4 regions of the Halalkalibacter sp. AB-rgal2 genome follow, and region 4 is predicted to be linked to each of the others. Evidence: riboswitches for the same ligand, from Rfam matches in the RefSeq annotation. Region 4 holds a riboswitch; each other region holds the start of a gene.

Region 1 (5,027 bases), on a different contig from region 4:
TAATCAGCTACACGTAACGTATAATCCGTTTGAATACTATCTAAAAAGGCCAGAAGTCCAATAATTTTCTTAAACGCCTCTTGTTCGTCATTGGATAAATTAGGAAACTGCTTCGCGTCATGGGTCATATTAATCTCAAAAGGTGTCCAAAAGTTTGCGAGCATATTTTTATATAATGGGTAAGCCCAAGAAAAGCGTACATCATCCCAGTTTAGAACATTAGAGCTTTCTCCATTAATAATTCCTGTTGATGCATTCGGTGCATAAATATCATATAGCTTTCGTTGCTTCATTGTATCTACCATAACCGCTCTCTCCCCTCTTTAGCTTGAACAACTCTCACAATCTTCAACTGTCGAAGATGTAGATCGAACATAATAAGTCGTCTTCAGCCCTTCCTGCCATGCGAGCATGTGCAATTCAAGTAGGTCTTTCGCGCGAACATTATTCGGAACATAAATATTAAAAGAAATCCCTTGGTCGATATGACGTTGTCTTCTTCCGTTTTGACGAATACTCCATTTTTGATCGATTAGGTGAGCTGCTTTATAGAGCCATGTCGTCTCTGAATTTAACTCAGGTGCTACGACTGGAATACGATAATTCTTCTTCTCCTCCATGTAGAGCTTCGAGAAAATCGGATCAATTGAAGCAGTTGAACCCGCAATAAGAGCCGTCGTTGCATTCGGAGCTACCGCCAATAGGTAACCATTACGGATACCATGCTCTTTTACATCAGCTTGGAGCTCCTGCCATTGTGGAGTATTGTAATCGCGCTTATTGAAATAAGCACCTGTTTCCCATTCAGAGCCTTTGAATTTCGGATAAGCTCCTTTTTCCTTCGCTATTGAAAGGCTTGCCTTTATCGCAGCATAATTGATCTTCTCATAGACACGCTCAACCTCTTGTACTGCTTCCTCTGATTCCCACTTAATACCATTACGTGCTAAATGATGATGCCAGCCATACGTCCCGCCACCAATCGCACGATACGTTTGGTTTGTTAGTTCAGCTTGCTTCACATCAAGCTTATTAATATCAATAACATTATCTAGCATCCGAATTTGGATTGCAATAACACGATCTAAGACGTCATCCTTCAATACATTCGCAATTGATAATGAGCTTAAGTTACAAACAACATAGTCCCCAGGCTTTTTCGTAATACGAATTGTTCCATCCTCAAGCGCTTCTTCTGTGATAACTGTTGAACTCATATTTTGCATAATTTCTGTACATAAATTAGAGCCGTATATCATACCATTATGAGAGTTCGGATTTAAGCGATTCGCTGTATCACGATAGAACATGTACGGTGTTCCTGTTTCAAGCTGCGAAATCATAACTCGTTTCATGATTTCGATGGCTGGAACCTCCTCCTTCGATAGTAACGGATGATTGACACATTGCTCATATCGTTCACGGAAGGACCCGGCACCCTTTTCTTCATCATAATGATCTTCTAACGAGAAGCCCATCACTTCTCTCACTTCATGAGGATCAAACAGATACCAGTTATCACGATTGTCTACCGCCTCCATGAATACATCAGGTACGGAGACTGCCGTAAATAAATCATGTGTTCGTTGGCGCTCATCTCCATTGTTTAGCTTCGCGTCTAAGAATGAAAAGATATCCTTATGCCAAACATCTAAATAAACGGCAATCGCTCCTTGACGTTGACCGAGCTGATCCACACTAACCGCAACGTTATTTAATTGCTTCATCCATGGAATAACACCTGATGAAACCCCTTTGAAGCCGCGGATGCTTGAGCCCTTAGCACGAATCTTGCCAAGATATACACCAAGCCCTCCACCGTTTTTACTAACTGTTGCTGCATCGGTACAGCTGTCAAAGATCGAACGCAAGTCATCCTCAACCGTATCAATGAAACAACTCGAAAGCTGACCACCTTTTTTCCCTGCATTCGCAAGGGTAGGTGTTGCAACTGTCATGTATAGATGAGATAGTGCCCAATAACTCTCCTTAACGAGTTCGACACGCTTTTTTACTGGCTCATTGACCATGAGCATCATCGAAATGACCATCCATCTCTCTTGCGGAAGCTCTAATAACGTTCCATCAAAGTCACGAGCTAAATAACGGTCTGCTAAAGTCTTTATGCCAACATACGTAAAGCGCTCGTCTTCTTTCCCTTGAAACGCAGCTTCTAGCTCATGAAGCTCGTCTGTTGTATACGCATTTAATCGTTCATCATAAATCCCTTTTTCAACTAGTTCCTCTATTAATGCTGAAAACTGTGAATACTCATCATCAATTTGGCGTCTTGTTTGTACTTGCTCATATAAACCATTTAAATAACATCTAGCTGCAACATATGTCCAGTCAGGCTGATCCATATCTAGTTCAGTTAGCGCGCTTAATGCACGATTATCCCACGTATCGGTTTCCTTCCACTTGTTAATCCACTGCTCAACATTCAACTGAGGAAATCGAGCTACTAAAGCTTCCTGAAATGATTTCTTTTCAAGAGTTTGATTCATTTCGATACACTCTCCCTTAAACGACACAATTATTTAAATGTGAAAACAACTATTAAAGGTGCAAAAAGCGCCCTTCTCACGTGTGGGAAAGGGCGCGAAACGGCATATGTATTCAAACCATACATTATGTAGAATAGGCCGTCTCACTTCTTACACCCCGAAGATAGCTGACTTTGGAATACGGCAGGTCTCCTGACTCGTGCTTCGTTCTACTCTGAACCTTCCCATGTAAACTAGCTCATTCTAGCAGCTTACACAGTGGATTTTTCATTTCGTCCACACTTACAGTTGCGGGGGCAGCTCTGGACTTTAACCAGATTCCCTATTAAGTAGTAAATACACCGTCATTCCACAAAAATCAATATATAGTTGCTTAATTCACTTTTTATTACGATATATAGTATATGGTACAGAATACCACTATTATTTGCAAGCATATTTTTTTGAACGTTTTCGTCAAATTTGCCCAACATGAGCCAGTACGCCTGTTTCGTTCTAAAAAAAATTTACACGTCATTCACTCCAACGTCAATATGAGAAAAGGAACGAACATCGAATAAACCTAAATCCGTTAATTTCAATTCCGGGATAACAGGTAACGCCAAAAAAGATAAAGTTAAAAATGGGTTCCATTTTTCATCAAACCCAATTTTCACTAAAGCCTCTTCTAATGCGCTCAATGATCGGTAAACGGTCGAATAAGATTCAAGTGACATTAATCCTGCCAGAGGTAACGATACATCGGCCAACACTTCCCCTTCTGACACAACAGCAATACCACCTTTTAAATCAGCAACATGTGAGATCGCCCTATATATACTATCGTCATCTGTTCCGCATACAACAATATTGTGTGAATCATGAGCGATTGATGCGGCAATTGCACCATTTTTGATCGGAAAGCCTTTTACAATACCAACTCCTACATGCCCTAATCGATGGTGCCTTTCTGCAACAACAAGCTTTAATTGGTTTTGTTTAACAGATGGAACAAATAGGCCATTTTCCACCGTGACTTCCTCAACCATTGCTTTTGTCACAATTGAACCAGGTGTAACAGTGATCACATTGGCCTTATTGGCTTCTTCAAGTTTTAACTGAAGCGATTCTTTCTTCAATTTCATATGAACACTTTCTAATAAATAGGCTGGAGGTGCTACATACTCTCGGATAGATTGAACAAGCTTCCCATTTTGTGCGACACATTCTCCTTTTACAAACACAGACTGTATCGTTAATTCTTGCAGGTCCTCAATGAATAAAAAGCTCGCTTCGTAGCCTGGTGCTATTGCTCCTTTTTCTGTTAGCTTGAAGCATTCTGCTGCATTGAGGCTGGCCATTTGGATCGCCTGAAGGGGCTCTACACCTAATCGAATGGCTTTACGAATAGAAGCGTCAATACTGCCTTCATCAATTAAATCATCTAAATGCTTGTCATCCGTTGCAAACACACATCTTCTCGCATTAGAGGGGGTTAATATCGGCAATAGTGCCTCAATATCTTTCGCAGCTGTTCCTTCTCTCATTAACACGTACATGCCACGCCGAATACGGTCCAATGCTTCTTCAGCTGTTACGGCTTCATGGTCATTCTCAATTCCAGCTACTCGATATGCATTAATCCCAACTGTATCTAAGCCCGCAGCATGACCATCAATCGGCTTATGACGTTTCTTCGCTGCACTGATCTTTGCAAGCATTTCCTTCTGAGCAGAGAAGACAGAGGGATAGTCCATCACCTCCGCCAATCCATACGCCTCCGTTTCTTGAAATAACGTCTCAACTTCTTCTGCGGTAAGACTCGAACCACTATTTTCAAAGGAGGTAGCAGGAACAGAAGAAGGGACCATCACCTTCACATCAAGTGGAAGCCCCTTTGCAGCGTCAATCATATAACGAACAGCTTCCATTCCACCAACGTTCGCAATTTCATGCGGATCGGCCATCACCGTTGTGACTCCTTTTGGAACAACAATGCGTGCGAATTCCTCAGGTGGAACCATAGCAGATTCGATATGTACATGTCCATCAATAAATGACGGCGAAATATACGCACCTTTTGCATCAATTACTTCATTCCCATCATATTCGCCGATACCAACAATAACGCCATCGGTAATCGCTACATCCGCCTCATATATCGTTAATGTAAAAACGTCAATTATCTTGCCATTCTTAATGACAGTATCTGCTTTCTCAGCCTTTGTTGCTGCTTTTAACCTTGCTTTTATTTTTACACACATTTCGTACACCTCTTTTTAACATCGCTCATATTCTTGAGGAATATCGTATCTTAAATAGCTGAGAAAAGAAAGTCTAAGAATACCTGTTCAGCAGTCTTTTATTAATTCCTCCGTGTTGAGTCGTTACAACATGGGTGAGCTTTTCTAAAAAGGTTATTCTATCAGAAAGCATGTAACGCGCGCATTCGAAGCATTCCTTTTACAACAGAATGTCACTTTGCATATATTACAAAAAACAAACGAGGGCACAGGAAAAGTTACAAACCGAACTTTTCCG
Region 2 (5,027 bases), on a different contig from region 4:
GAAAAATTGGGGTAAGATATCCAAGCAGTTTGTTCGTGTGATTCCACGTGATTATATGGTGATGAAGAAGAGGATTGATCGATTTAAAGAGAAAGGGTATGACTCATATAAAGCGGCTTTAGCGGCTTTTGAAGAAAGTAAAGCGGCCGTCGATCTTGTGAAGGATGGTGACGTGAACAATGGGTAAACCAACAGGATTTATTGATTATACTAGAAAGCCATTACCTGAACGTGATCCGAAAGAGCGAGTGAAGGATTGGGATGATTATACACTGCGTCATCAAGAGCAGGAGCTCCAGCAGCAGGGGGCACGTTGCATGGACTGTGGAGTGCCTACGTGTCATACAGGGATGATGTTAAATGGTATGACAACAGGTTGTCCGGTTCATCATCTCATTCCTGAGTGGAATGATCTCGTCTATCAAGGGCAGTGGAAGGAAGCGTTAGAGCGTGAACATGAACGTAACAATTTCCCAGAATTTACGGGTATGGCCTGTCCTGCACCGTGTGAAGGGGCGTGTGTACTAGGGATCAATGAACCGCCTGTGGCGATTCGATCAGTCGAATTAGCGATTGTTGAACGTGGCTTTAAGGAAGGCTGGGTTAAGCCTACACCACCAACTGATCGGACTGGTAAAAAGGTCGCCATTGTCGGATCGGGTCCAGCGGGATTAGCTGCAGCTGCCCAATTAAACAAGGCAGGGCATCTAGTAACGGTCTACGAAAGGCATGACCGAATTGGTGGATTACTGACGTATGGAATTCCGGAAATGAAGCTTCCTTATCAAGTAATTGAGCGACGAGTGAACATCTTACAAGCAGAAGGAATCATGTTTCAACCGAATACGGAAATAGGGAAGGATTATCCACTAAAAAAGCTACATTCAGACTTTGATGCGGTCATTTTATGTGGCGGAGCGGCGATGCATCGTGACATAGAAGTGGAAGGAAGAGGATTAGAAGGGATTCATTTTGCGATGGACTTCTTGCATACGAATACGAAGAGTCTATTAGATTCTAGTCATGAAGATGGTGCCTACATTTCGGCCAGGGATAAAGATGTCATCGTAATTGGCGGTGGGGATACAGGAACAGATTGTTTAGCGACATCCGTTCGTCATGGGTGCCGGAGTCTAACTCAGTTTGATATATATCCAAAGAAAGGGACCGAGCGCGAGCCCGATAATCCATGGCCGCAATGGCCCGTCATTCATCGAGTTGAATATGGACATAAGGAAGCAGCTGCAGTATTAGGTGAAGATCCACGCGCTTATGCCGTCATGACGAAGCGATTTATAGGCGATGATCAAGGTCAAGTTGCATTTGTTGAGACTGTTGAAGTGGAAACATTTATGAATGCAGAAGGCAAGAAAATAAGGAAAGAATTACCTGGGACAGAAAAGCGTTGGCCTGCCCAATTAGTGTTACTTGCTATTGGATTTAGCGGTCCGGAGACTGAATTTCTGACAGAAGCCAATGTTCAATTAAACAAGCGATCAAATGTAAAGGCAGAATATGGTACTTACCGAACGAATATTGACGGTTTATTTGCGGCAGGTGATATGCGCCGAGGCCAAAGTTTGATCGTTTGGGCGATTAATGAAGGAAGAGAAGCAGCACGTGAATGCGATAAGTATTTAATGGGAGAAACAAGCTTACCTTAAAAGGTAGGCTTGTTTTTATAAAAGCCTGCCTCGAGGTCATCAAAAAGGGAAAAAAGCGCCCTTTTGAACAACCTCTATAAAATCATTCTACACATTTTTTCATATTGATTACTAGAGTGAGTTCGAGTATAATTACTTCGATAAGTTCATAGTTAATTAAACAGGTGCTGGCATTTAGTAAATGCTAGCTTAATAGGGAAGTTGATGAGAAACCAACGCGGTCCCGCCACTGTAAATGCGAGCAACCTACTATTGTCACTGTCTTATAAAAAGATGGGAAGACGTAGGAAGTGATGACCATGAGCCAGGAAACCTGCCTGTTTTGCCAGCACCATGTTCTACGCGGATAGAAGGGGTGTTAAGAATGTATAGTATATGATGCTATTAATCTCTTAACATTTTAGCTCCTTCTCAGTTAGAGGGGCTTTTTTTGATGGATAGATAGAAAATGAGGAGGAACAAAAATGAAAAAATGGATGCATCAGATGATGGCAGTGTTGCTTGTGTTTTCACTGTTCTTTGGAAGTGTCAATACGGCGGTATTTGCTGAGGAAGCATCGGATCAGCAATTAGAAGAGAGCAATCAGATTGTTACGGTTGATGTTAGTGAGTATGAGGTTGAAGAGGGAGATACGGCGTTTGACTTACTCGTGCGTGCTGTCGGTGAGGAGAATGTTGGATATGATGATGGCCAATACGGGAAATTTATTCATACAATTAATGATGTGCAGGCAGAAGGAAACTATTTCTGGGCATTTTATGTCAATCGAATCTCAGCACAAACAGGGGCAGATAGCTTTTTAGTCGATGAAGACGACATTCTAACATTTAAACTAGTTGACTGGACAGCTGAAAGTGATAGTGCTGAACTTGAAATTGTAGGAATTGAAGAAGTTCAAGCTTATGATGACAGTTTTGGATTTATTGAAGGGGCAACAGCCTTTGATTTAATTAAGGTAGTCATCGGTAAGGACAATTTAGAGTATGACGTATATGATTTTGGGAATTTTATTACAGGAATTAATGGTTTAAAGGCAGAGTATCCTGATTATTGGTCATTAGCCGTTAATGATGAGTCTTCGCAAGTCGGTGCTAGTGACTACGTGTTGACAAATGGAGACCTGATTTCCTTTGTCTTCATTGAGAATGAATCGGAAGATGAAGGCGGAGATGCTGACAGCGGTTCTGAAGAAGAGGATCCTGTAACAGAAGAAGGTTCTGAGACTGAACGAGTTGATCCAGAAGTCATTCAAAGTGCGATCGATTCAGCAACTGATTATATTCTTGCTGGAACAATCGGTGATTGGAATGCAATAGCATTAAGACAGGCAAGAAAAGAAGTGCCGAGTAGCTATTTAGATCAAGTGAAAGAGACGTTAAGAGAGAATGAAGGACAGTTTCGTGCTATAACGGATTATGAGCGTGTGACGTTAGGTATTTTAGCAGCAGGTGGCAACCCGACAAATATTGAAGGATACAACCTCGTTGAAGCCATTTATAATGGTGAATTAACGCGTCAAGGTTTAAACGGTGTTGTGTATGGTTTAATTGCGTTAGATAGTGCAGGCTTTGAAACACCAGATGGAGCAGCGTGGGATCGTGAACGGATGATTTCATATTTGCTAGATGCTCAAAATGGAAGTGGCGGCTGGTCTTGGGATGGAAGTAGCTCAGCTGATTTGGATACAACGGCGATGGCCATCACCGCATTAGCGCCACATACATCTCAAACAGAAGTTGAACAAAGTGTGAATGAAGCATTACGTTATATCCAAGCAAATGCTTCGCAAATTGACAATAGCTCGACTGCTTCTCAAGTTATTATTGCGCTTGCGACAGCTGGGGTTGAACCAAACCAGCCAGAGGATCCAAGTGATAGTGAAAGTACGAGGCTTGTTGATTACTTATTGAGCTTCCAAAATGATGATGGTGGATTCTATTGGAAGGATGGCTATGGTTCTGATAGTGATCCATTTTCAACCGACCAAGCCTATCGTGCTCTTGTTGCGTATCAGCTATATGTAAATGGGGAAGGATCTTTGTATCATCTTCCTTTAGCTGATGGAGAAGTTCAGTATGGATTAGAAGATGTTGTTGTTGAGGAAGAGGAAACAACTAATCCTTATGAAAAGGTAGAAACAGAGCCCCCTTTACCTTCTAATAATAATGAAAAAGTAATAGATTCTAATAACACATCGGAATCAACAGATGAAGGTGAGCGGTTACCAGATACGGCAACGAATACATTTAATCTTCTTTTGGTTGGTTTAGTTTTATTGCTAATAGGTGTGATAGCATTTGTGATAACGAAACGTCGTGGAATGATGAAGGAAGAATAATCCCTTTTGTTTATGCATAGGGCGCTGAAAAGGTTTGCTTTCCCTTTTTCAGTGCCCTTTAAGTCATAATAGGGGGTCTCATTTCGGTATGGAGTAGATCAGCTTATAGTAGAGGAGCGTGTTGTGAGGATGAGAATTCGTTGGATCCAAATTTTGTTGCTCATGTTCATGGCTATTGGCATTTTAATAGGTTGTGGGACAGGAAATAAAGAAGAGCATCAGGATGATCGTCATGATCAAGAACAAGTAATAGAGGATGTTGAAATCGAACAAGATGAAGGTGCAGAACTAGGTGACGAGGAGAGTAACACAGAAGAAGAAGTTGAACAGCTAGAGGATGCGGAAGTGGTGTTGCCTAGTAAGTCGAAGGAAATTGAACAATCTGAGGCGACATCTTCTTCTTCGAATGAAGACCTTGCGAATGAATCAACAGAAAAGAAAGAATCGAATCAGACAAGTGATCACCAGTCTAGTTCGGATGAGAAAAAGAAACAATCCTCATCGAACTCTCATTCCAATTCATCCAATAATCAGTCTTCTAATTCAAAACCAAAAGAAGAAAAGAAGCAAGAAAGCTCGTCTTCGAAAGCAAATGAGTCAAAGCCTAAAGAAGAGAAAACAACATCTACCTCTGAGCCAACAGTATCGATTGTGATACAAGGACCAAGTGGGAAAATGGGTGAAGGAGAAGTCGAATATGCAGATGGTGATACGGTTTTGGATATACTGACAAAGTACGGTAAGTCGGCCGATATTTACGTTGATTACACGGGGAGAGGCGCAGCTGCTTATGTTCGAGGAATTGCCGATGTGTATGAATTTGACTATGGGCCGAGGAGCGGTTGGGTAGCAAAAGTAAATGGTACGAGTATTACCCAAAGTGCAGGTGTAACAATAGTAAAGGCAGGAGATCGCGTTGAATGGTTATATACAGAAGAATGACAGTAGGTTGTCCTCATGAACCTTCGATTTGAACAACTACATCCATTAACGACTTTTCTTTTTTATAGTGGTGCAATTGCGT
Region 3 (5,027 bases), on a different contig from region 4:
CAGCTCCAAACCTCAAAAGGCGTAAAAACGAAGCTATTTGCCAATGTAAATAATAATCTTCTAGAGAAGAAAAAAATTCAATTAGAGTCGCTGGTCCAATAATGGCATCTGGAGATCCGTTTGCCATAAAGGCAATTTTTCCTTCTGCTAAGACAGCGGCAACTCTTTCAGGTCTCTCTGTATGAATTAACTGTGGGAAAATAGACATCGTTTGGTCAGTAATCATTTGTGAAAGTGCATTCGCATCAATTACCTGATCAATCTCAATTGAATGAAGTCTTTGTATGACAGTTTCAATATTATCAGGATCAGCAATACCATCTATATACATAACCACAACACGAGTTTGTGTTAATTTTCCGATAGATAATTCTTTTATTTGTAATTGTGGGAGAGGTAATCGTTTTCGAATTAAATAAATATTTGTATCAAGTGATTCTATGAACGCCTCTTGAGGTCCTGAGACACTAAATTCAGTTTCTGGTGGCGCAACTGAGCGATTATTTTCTTGAGTTGCTTGTATAGCTAGACACCTTTTAGGCAAAGGTTGATCATAAATAATGACAAAACCATGCATAACCTTTTCTCTCAGTTCATCACTTTGGTTGATCCAGAGTGAATTCGCATTAGCAACAGCATCTTTCATTTCCTCTAATGTTATATACGTATGATTTTCCTTTAATACTTTCAGCACATTTTCGTTTAATTCTTTGTTGTCAATAAGTGGTTCGTAATAAGCTATGTAAAACAATTTCCCATTAAGTATGTATTCGCTCTCAACAAAATCCTCTGACTTTTTAAATAGGTTAATCATATTCGCTAAAGGCTGCTCTTTATTCTGACTTTTTCTATTCATAATCCATCTACTAATCACTATGTCTCACCACCTACATATCACTGTGCTCTAAAGTTAGTATGAAAAAACCCTAATTGTATTATGCGTAAAAAAGAAAGAGAAATTTCAAAAGGTAGCAATCCCTTTGAAACTTCTCTTTCATTCCTACTTCTCTTCTTTTCTTACCCCATTTTTAAAAACAGCCGCACTGCGAATATATTCGATGTCCTTTATTTTTAATCTTGCATTTGCAACTCTTGCAATAGCGAATAAATAATCTGATAAACGATTTAAATATTTAAGAACATACGGATTGTAATCTTCGTTTGTTTCTAGTAATTGAACAACTTGGCGTTCAGCTCTTCTTGCAATCGTCCTACATATATGCAACGTTGCTGCAGCTTCTGCCCCCCCTGGTAAAATAAATTTTTCAATTGATGGTGCTTCATCTATGTAAACATCCATCCTTTTCTCTAAATAATCAATCATTGCTTGATTTGTTTTATATCGGATTTTATCTGATTTCTTAATAGCAGCTAAATCTCCACCACAGTCAAATAGTTCATGTTGGATTCTCTCTAGCTCACCCTTAATATCTCGAAATAGATCATCTTCTAATTGTGTTACTGCTTGACCAACAAAAGCATTCAATTCATCTATTGTCCCATATGCTTCAACACGAATATGACTCTTCATTACACGCCCACCAATAACACTTGTTTTACCTTCATCTCCAGTTCGTGTATACAACTTCAATACAATCCCTCTTTCTAATCGTTTTCACTAGTATACATGATTATTTTACATTCTACCTAATAAAAATTCTCTTGACATTTCTCCTCCTTCACGATAAAGTATAAAACAATTTCATATGTTGGAAATCGGTACTTTGAATACAATGACTTTCAAAGTTTAAAAGGGAATCCGGTGAAATTCCGGAGCGGTCCCGCCACTGTAGTAGATGAGTTACAATTTCTTAAACCACTGGCTTATATAGCTGGGAAGGTGATTGTGACGTTGATTCTAGAGCCAGGAGACCTGCCAATTTCAACAACACTGTTTTTACCTACGGGAGATAGGGAGGTGTTATAATAGCTTATTTACGCATGCCGTCATAAGGATATTATTACACTAGTATAGGTAATAATATCCTTTTTTGTTTTATGAATACACATTTTGGAGGAGATGTTTGAATGTCAATTAAAACAAGCAACTTAGGTTATCCACGAATTGGTGAACAACGCGAATGGAAAAGAACGTTAGAGTCGTTTTGGAAAGGTTCGATTACTGAAGATGAGTTACATACTCAAATGAAAGAAATTCGTCTAAATCATCTTAAGAAGCAAATGGAATTAGGCATTGATTATATTCCTGTTAATGATTTTACTTATTATGATCATGTGCTTGATACAGCGACTATGTTTGGTATCGTTCCAAATCGTTTTCAATATTCCGGAGGGGCTGTTTCTTTAGCTACTTACTATGCAATGGCACGCGGAGGAGACGCTCAAGCGTGTGAAATGACAAAATGGTTTGATACAAACTACCACTACATTGTTCCTGAGCTACAGGACGCAAAGCCTACACTCGTTGAAAACAAACCGTTGAAAGCATTTAAAGAAGCGAAAGAAGAATTAAATGTAATTGGAAAGCCGGTTATTTTAGGACCTTTTACATTCTTAAGCTTATCAAAGGGATATAAAAAGTCAGAATTCTCAAACCTTTTGTCGCAATTAATCCCACTTTACTCACAGGTTTTATCAGAGTTGAAAGAAGCAGGTGCAGAAATTGTCCAAATCGATGAACCTACATTTGTAACGGATTTAAGTGAGGAGGACTGGTATCTAATTAAACAAGTTTACACTCAACTAGCTAATACAACTGACATTGATTTAATCGTACAAACGTATTTTGAAAGTGTTGATCAATATTTAGAGCTCATTTCATTACCAGTGAAAGGGATAGGCCTTGATTTTGTTTATGGAAAGGAAAATAATTTAAATTCCTTAATCACGTACGGCTTCCCTCAAGATAAAGTACTTGGTGTCGGAATTATTGATGGTCGAAACATTTGGAAAAGTGACCTCAACAAAGTATCTAAGCTTCTTGAAAGAATTAATGAAGTAGTCCCATATTCCAGGCAGCTTATTCAGCCTTCATCAAGCTTACTGCACGTTCCAGTAACGTTAAAGTATGAAGATGCACTAGATCCTCTCGTAAAAGGGGCACTTGCCTATTGTGATGAGAAACTAGAAGAAATGATATTATTAAAAGACATCCTATCAAAACGTTATCAATATGAGGACAAATTAAAGGAACACCAAAAAGGCATTTACGATTTAGGTGAATCTGCATGGAGAACCGAAAAAAAATTAAACGAACTGAAAACGAATCGAGGTACTCATTTCAGTAAAAGAGCCGAGCTTCAACATAAAAAATGGAAATTACCTTTACTACCTACTACGACGATCGGGAGTTTCCCACAAACAACAGAAGTACGCCAAACCCGTTTAAAGTGGCGTAAAGGAGAATTATCTAACGAAAACTATGAGCAACAGATCAATGAATATATGAAGAAATGGATCCAAATTCAAGAAGATCTTGAACTTGATGTTTTCGTTCACGGTGAGTTCGAACGAAATGACATGGTCGAATTTTTCGGCGAAAAGTTATCGGGGTTTGCTTTCTCGAAAAATGGTTGGGTTCAGTCATATGGCTCACGTTGTGTAAAACCACCTATCATTTTCGGTAATGTAGAATTTACTAAGCCAATGACAGTGAAAGAAGTTGTTTATGCACAATCATTAACAGAGAAACCAGTTAAAGGAATGCTTACTGGACCTGTCACCATTTTAAACTGGTCCTTTGCTCGAAACGATATTTCTAATAAAGAAATTAGCTTTCAAATTGCAGAAGCGCTTCTTAAAGAAGTACAAGCATTAGAAGAAGCAAATATTACGATGATTCAGGTTGATGAACCTGCATTACGCGAAGGTTTACCATTGAAGAAAGAGAAGCAAGAAGACTATCTTCAATGGAGCATTGAAGCATTCAGACGTTGTACATCTGATATCGATGACCTAACGCAAATTCATACACATATGTGCTATAGCGAATTTAATGAAATTATTGATGCGATTGATGCAATGGACGCAGATGTGATCTCCATTGAAACCTCTAGAAGTCATGGTGAAATGATTGAAGCATTTGAAAAAACAACCTATACAAAAGGAATTGGTTTAGGTGTATATGATATTCACAGTCCTCGTATTCCAAACGTATCCGAAATGTCATCAATCATTGAACGTGCACTAAAAGTTCTTCCAGCTGAAAGTTTCTGGGTTAACCCAGATTGTGGCTTGAAAACACGCTCCGAAGAAGAAACAATTGCTGCACTAAAAAAAATGGTTGACGCAGCTAAAAAAGCTAGAGAAAACATTACCGTTTCGAGCCAATCTTAGAGGTGATAATGAGACGAGAAATGATTCAATTTCTTGAATATACAACGAGTGAAAAAGAAATGAAACATTGTATTTACCACCTAGATTCTCAAGGCTTACATTCTTTAGTTGAGCATTTAGGCTTTACAACTTTAGAAACGCAAGAACGCTGGTTGGCTATTCTTCATTCGATTTTAAATATGGAATAGAAAAAAGAGGCTGAGACAACACTTTTGTCCCAGCCTCCTTCCTACGATTAGTCAAGAGGTTTTTCTGCCATTTTTTTTAGTAAAAACCAACAATTAGGCGCAGGAAATTTCTCTCAATACACGTTACTCATTATACATCGCAATATTTGGGATGAAAAATGTGAATTCTGTACCTTCATTTAATTTACTATGAACAGAAATATGGCCATTGTGAGCTTCAACAATATTTTTAGCAATCGCTAAACCTAAGCCCGTTCCTCCGCGACTTCGAGTTCTAGCCTTATCTGCCTTATAAAAACGCTCAAAAACAAACGGTAGGTCCTCTTCTGGTATTCCAGAGCCTGTATCAAGAACATCAAACTTTGTCCCTTCATCAAATGAACGTACACGCAACGTCACATGGCCTTCTTCATTTGTATGTCTTATTGCATTGTGAAGTAAGTTTGTTAATACCTGTTCAATACGATCTGGATCAATGGTTGCTTCTTTGTCTAATTTAGTTGCATCAAGTGAAAGTGTAATGTTTTGTTCTTTCGCCAAACC
Region 4 (5,027 bases):
GTTATTGCTGTTACCCAACCGTTTTCAAGAGTTCCACCTATTTTCTCCCATTCATTTTCATGCTCATTTAAGTAATATATAGCAACGTTTGACATCGCTTCTTTAGTTAATTGAAGCGACATGCTAATTGGCGTATTATCAAATTGCGTGATGTGCTCCTCACCTTGTAATAACGTAAAATCATAAACATGACTGTATGCACTCTCGATTGGCTCTAGTTTGTTTACATTAATAGATGCATCCCCATTTTCAGAAAACAAATGGACAGGAACGACCATCTCAATGTGCTCTGTTACAAATTTAAGAGATACTTCTTTTTCAAGTAGGACCTCTAATAGCTCCTCAGGAATAATAATCTCAACATTTTCTGTATTTAATTCAACGACAATTGTGCCTTTATCTTTAAGTAAATGAAGATCTTCTATATGCAGTGTTGCTTGATGGTCTGTTATCGTTGGAGTAACTGCAATGAGCTCTTTCCTTTCTTCTTCAACTTCTTTTGGAACAAAGTGATAAAGCCTTCCTTCGTCTTCTATAAATAGCTTATAAGCAACGATAGCTTGTAATGCTTGCTCTGTAGCCATTCCATTAGAACCTGATTCTGATATAAGGTGCTTAAATCCACCATCATCATGTTGAAAGCTTAATAAGTGCGAAACTAAATGATTTCCATTTTTCGTAAACTCATCTGAAGTTGGGTCAACACCTATACTTGAAAGAGCAATAATAACCTGTGCTGTCGTCTCACTTGATACTCCTCCATTCCAAGGATCATCGAACCCCCCACTACTACCTTGCTTGTCTGATAAAAAAGTCAATGCATCGTTAATACTACTTTCTACATTTTCATCTGCTTGATAAGGAGCTAAGCCAATTAACGCCATCGCCGTAAGATCATAGTTTGGCGCTGTTCCAAACAAAGACCAGCTCCCATCGGAGTTTTGCAAATCTAGCAAATGATGAACGAGCTTGTCCCTTGTCCATCTCGCGTCACTTGGAACATCGAAATCTAGCGTATCTAACGCAATTAAAGCAAAAATTGGACCGTTAATTCCTTGAGCTGTCATTGAATCTAAGCCATTTGGCCAATCCGAACTATTGAAAATTTTCTCAATTAAATTATGTCCATTCACATTTGTTGCATCTAATCCTAACGCAGCTGCTGCAATAGCCAAACGTTCGATATCTGTGATTCGGACTCGGCTAGCATGAATAATTTGATTATCTATATGTTCTAAGAAATAATCCTCATAATAGCTTTCGGGAACTTCTTTACCTGCTCTAGCTATTCCAATCGCTTGCCACTCACTAGTGACACCTGAGTGAATCATCTGCTCAACAGCTCGGTCAATCGCTAGATTAATATCTTCTAATGAAATAGACAGAGTATCAACTTGTTTGCCTTGTTCTTTATCGGAATCAAACGCTTTTGTCGCTACAGTCAATACCTCTACCGCTTCATCCACTGTCGTTTGAGTAGATTCCTCATCATCTACAACTGCTTCTGCTTCTAACAGAGCCGTTTCATATGCTGTGCTCACATCTTCTGTAACCCATTCATTTTCTGGGTCTACGTCAGAACCATCTACACTTACGACGACTGAAGATTGATTTTCCTTAGCTGTGCTAATAGCTGATTGCAATGAGGACTTGTCAACATCAAGCAATTCCAAAGCATTCTCTAGATTTTCTAACGATTGATCAACAGTTGCTTGACTACTTTCCATATCCTCTAACACTTCATATGCGTTGTGATAGGCTGAAGAAACGATAGAGGATGAGAGTATATCTTCCTTATTGGGGTGACTATTAATCTTAGCAACTTCAGCCGTTAATGCATCTTTATTAGCAGCTTGTATGTATGGTTCATGGCCATAACCGAAACCAAGATCTGCCCCCCATCCATGAACCGTAAATTGTAAGCGAATTACATCTCCATCTTCACTCTCATATTGAGCCATTCCAACTGGAGCCATGTCATTATTGACAACATACATCCATCCTGACATCCACGTATAATCAAATTCCCCTAACCACTCGGGATCACTTTTAGAACCAATTGTATCAGCGTGGTCTAATATGTATTGCGGGATTTCAACTGCATTTGAATCATTATCTCTAATATTTGATAGATAAACGATATTTTCCGAGTCTACTCCATCATTATAATTTCCACTACCTAGTACTCTTGCTACAATCTCTCCGACTTTTTCACCTTCAGACAACGATACTTGGATCGGTTCAATAGCATACCCTTGTCCGAGCGTAAATTTTTCTACAGATACCGTCACTGAGTTTGTTATACGGTCTGTTTCACTGAAGCTTTCATTTGCAGCAAATACACCGCTTGGTAAAACGAGAGAAAAAATCATTAATACGCTTAATACGATTGCTACATACCTCTGTCCAAATTTGATTGACATCGCTAAAACTCCCCTTATTTTAAAATTAAAAAATAGTTACATCAAAACTCTCCAAGAACAAAGATGCTTTTTAACACAAAAAAACACCTTTCACCAGAAATAGAAGAAAGATGTTTTTATAAGTCATTTTTAACGAATATAAAAATAGCTAATAAAAAAGAATAATCGATCCCCTATCCCATTCACCGTGAGAATATCAGAGTTATTTATGGCAGGTATCCTGACTTAGCTTCAACACAACTCTATCTCCTTCCCATTTCATGAACAAACAGTGGATATGATAGATTGCTCCGCTTTACAGTGGCGGGACCGTGTTGGAATTTCACCAACTTCCCTTTTAACTTTGGAAACACACGTCTCCATAGCACCATAAATGAAAAACTATTAATTTATTCCATCGTATTATATATTTTCCTATTTATCAATACTAATGATCTTCTATTCCTTACATCACCATACTGTCAAACGATTTAGTAAAACTCATTGATACACAGTAACACCATTAAAAAATGGAATTCAGTTCCTACGTATAAGAGAGATATCAAAATCCTCTCTCAATATTTAGATTTTTTTACCTAGCAAATTATTTAACATTCATCCTCACTCACCATCACTACTATAGCTATTTTTCGGCTTCGCATTGAGGAGGTGCTGACTAACTCATAATGGTCTACTCACCCTAATTGGCGTTTAAAAGCTTTACTGGCAAAAAAATAAGCGATAATCATGATACAGATGCACCAGGAAAGTGCAATCCAGATATCGTTGCCAACAGTCCCTTCATACAAAAGGGCACGGACTGCATTCACGATTGAAGTCACGGGTTGGTTCTCAGCAAACGCACGCACAAACTTAGGCATCGTTTCGGTGGGAACAAAGGCCGAACTGATAAAGGGCAGGAAAATCAACGGGTACGAGTAAGCTGTCGCTCCCTCCATAGACCTCGTTCTCAGTCCAGGAATGACTGCCAACCATGTCAACGCCAATGTAAACAGCCCAAGAATTCCAGCTACTGCAAGCCAATTCAAAATATCAGCACTCGAACGGAACCCAAATTGTCCTGTCACGCTGATGCTTTGGCGAACGTGATCCGGTTGACTTTGGACGTCAAAACCGCAAATACTTATTTCTCCGCCATTTGGCTTCATTAAAGTAGAAAAGATATTAACCATAGTGTCTTGCCCGCTCCATTTAACCCCAGCAGTGCGAAAATTTCTCCATTTTGCACATGAAAATCCACACCTTTAACACTTCTTTGTCTTTAAACGACTTTGTTAACTCTTTTACAGAAATCGCTACATTGCTCATATTTTTCTCTTCCTTTTCTATCACTCACTACTAAGTCTTACAGGTATTCTGTATTACTAACTACCTTGTTAAAAATATAACTGAATAGTTGAGGTGGTTATTGTAACCAGCTATTCAGTAAAAATTTTCTATTGAATTTACTTTTCCCAAATCGCTTCGTTCTCACGATACTTGCCTTGTAGATTTAAACGTTTACATCTAGTTCTCTGTGAAAAAACAAAATATTATCATTACTTTGCAAGCTTGAACGATATTCTCAGGTTTGCATCATTAATCTTCGCGTTAGACAAAAATAATGCTAAGACTTCGCTTTTAGCCACGACCAATCGTATCGTTCAATTTCGCTCGATATTTGTCACTCCATGTTTCCTCGCCCTTTACTAGTTCATCACAAAAAACTGCCACATCCTCACCCGTAAGATCAGTAACTTTCTTGCCTTCCGCTGAACCTACCTCAAAAAGATCGAGAATACTGCCAAAGATACGGCTGATGTCCTTCCACTCGGTTGGACCACCAGTCGTCCATATATATTTTTGAATTGCTTTATAAGCGGTATGGTACTCACTTGGAAGTAACTTCGCACGAGCCTCCATCTCCTTCCACTCCCGCTTGTCATTCAGACTACCGATAATTTTCCCAAGAATACTCATAGTATATCTCCTTTTTATTTTAGTTTTGTTTTAAGTTCATTAATTTTACCAGAAATAAATTCCCATTTACCCCAAAAAATTTCAAGGTGCTCTTTACCTGCCGAATTTAGTGTGTAAAACTTTCTAGGTGGCCCCATAGTGGATGGCTTTTTCTCGATGTTCACCAAATTGTTCTTCTCAAGCCGCATCGTAATCGTATAAACTGTGCCTTCAACCACATCAGTGAACCCAAGTTCTCGTAGATGTTGCGTGATTTCATAGCCGTAAGTTTCGCCACGGCTAATGATTTCAAGCACACACCCTTCAAGCACCCCTTTCAGCATTTCTGTAATATTTTCCAAATTTTCACCTCCATTTATATTTCATTGCATTCAGTGTTATGCAGCAAAGGTATTCTGTGTTACAGATATTCAGTAACACTTACTACCAGTATATAGTACCGCATAATAGCGTCACTTGTCAAAAATGAATTTTTTATCAAAACACCAAGAAGAAATATTGGTGACTAGTTGGGAGAGTATTCCGTTTGAGGTTGAAGAGGTATCTCTAACGTATAAAGAGAGAGGAGATCCCAATTTACCGAGTGCACGTTTGGAATATGAGGGAAATAGTAATTATGTGAGTGTAGATGTATGGGAATATCCG

The links. A riboswitch is a leader RNA that binds a small molecule or an ion and turns the genes downstream of it on or off. The one in region 4 is predicted to bind cobalamin.
Region 1: it holds a riboswitch for cobalamin, as region 4 does, so the genes downstream of both, ACERJO_RS13330 (ribonucleoside-diphosphate reductase subunit alpha) here and ACERJO_RS18545 (DUF4430 domain-containing protein) in region 4, are expected to answer to the same signal.
Region 2: it holds a riboswitch for cobalamin, as region 4 does, so the genes downstream of both, ACERJO_RS06285 (DUF4430 domain-containing protein) here and ACERJO_RS18545 (DUF4430 domain-containing protein) in region 4, are expected to answer to the same signal.
Region 3: it holds a riboswitch for cobalamin, as region 4 does, so the genes downstream of both, metE (5-methyltetrahydropteroyltriglutamate--homocysteine S-methyltransferase) here and ACERJO_RS18545 (DUF4430 domain-containing protein) in region 4, are expected to answer to the same signal.

Annotation. Positions count from the first base shown of each region.
Region 1 is NZ_JBGUAV010000016.1:65,646-70,672, forward strand. It holds gene ACERJO_RS13325 (ribonucleotide-diphosphate reductase subunit beta) at 1-305, opposite strand, end outside; gene ACERJO_RS13330 (ribonucleoside-diphosphate reductase subunit alpha) at 324-2,507, opposite strand; cobalamin riboswitch at 2,673-2,868, opposite strand; gene ade (adenine deaminase) at 3,014-4,750, opposite strand.
Region 2 is NZ_JBGUAV010000005.1:130,363-135,389, forward strand. It holds gene gltB (glutamate synthase large subunit) at 1-187, shown strand, start outside; gene ACERJO_RS06280 (glutamate synthase subunit beta) at 180-1,664, shown strand; cobalamin riboswitch at 1,810-1,999, shown strand; gene ACERJO_RS06285 (DUF4430 domain-containing protein) at 2,129-4,003, shown strand; gene ACERJO_RS06290 (DUF4430 domain-containing protein) at 4,133-4,945, shown strand; gene ACERJO_RS06295 (energy-coupling factor transporter transmembrane component T) at 4,961-5,027, shown strand, end outside.
Region 3 is NZ_JBGUAV010000002.1:152,094-157,120, forward strand. It holds gene ACERJO_RS02290 (spore germination protein) at 1-874, opposite strand, end outside; gene ACERJO_RS02295 (cob(I)yrinic acid a,c-diamide adenosyltransferase) at 1,001-1,591, opposite strand; cobalamin riboswitch at 1,701-1,895, shown strand; gene metE (5-methyltetrahydropteroyltriglutamate--homocysteine S-methyltransferase) at 2,029-4,296, shown strand; gene ACERJO_RS02305 (hypothetical protein) at 4,305-4,484, shown strand; gene ACERJO_RS02310 (ATP-binding protein) at 4,608-5,027, opposite strand, start outside.
Region 4 is NZ_JBGUAV010000032.1:5,033-10,059, forward strand. It holds gene ACERJO_RS18545 (DUF4430 domain-containing protein) at 1-2,423, opposite strand, end outside; cobalamin riboswitch at 2,617-2,810, opposite strand; partial or broken gene ACERJO_RS18550 (ABC transporter permease) at 3,098-3,731, opposite strand; gene ACERJO_RS18555 (DUF1048 domain-containing protein) at 4,044-4,382, opposite strand; gene ACERJO_RS18560 (PadR family transcriptional regulator) at 4,397-4,723, opposite strand; gene ACERJO_RS18565 (hypothetical protein) at 4,884-5,027, shown strand, end outside.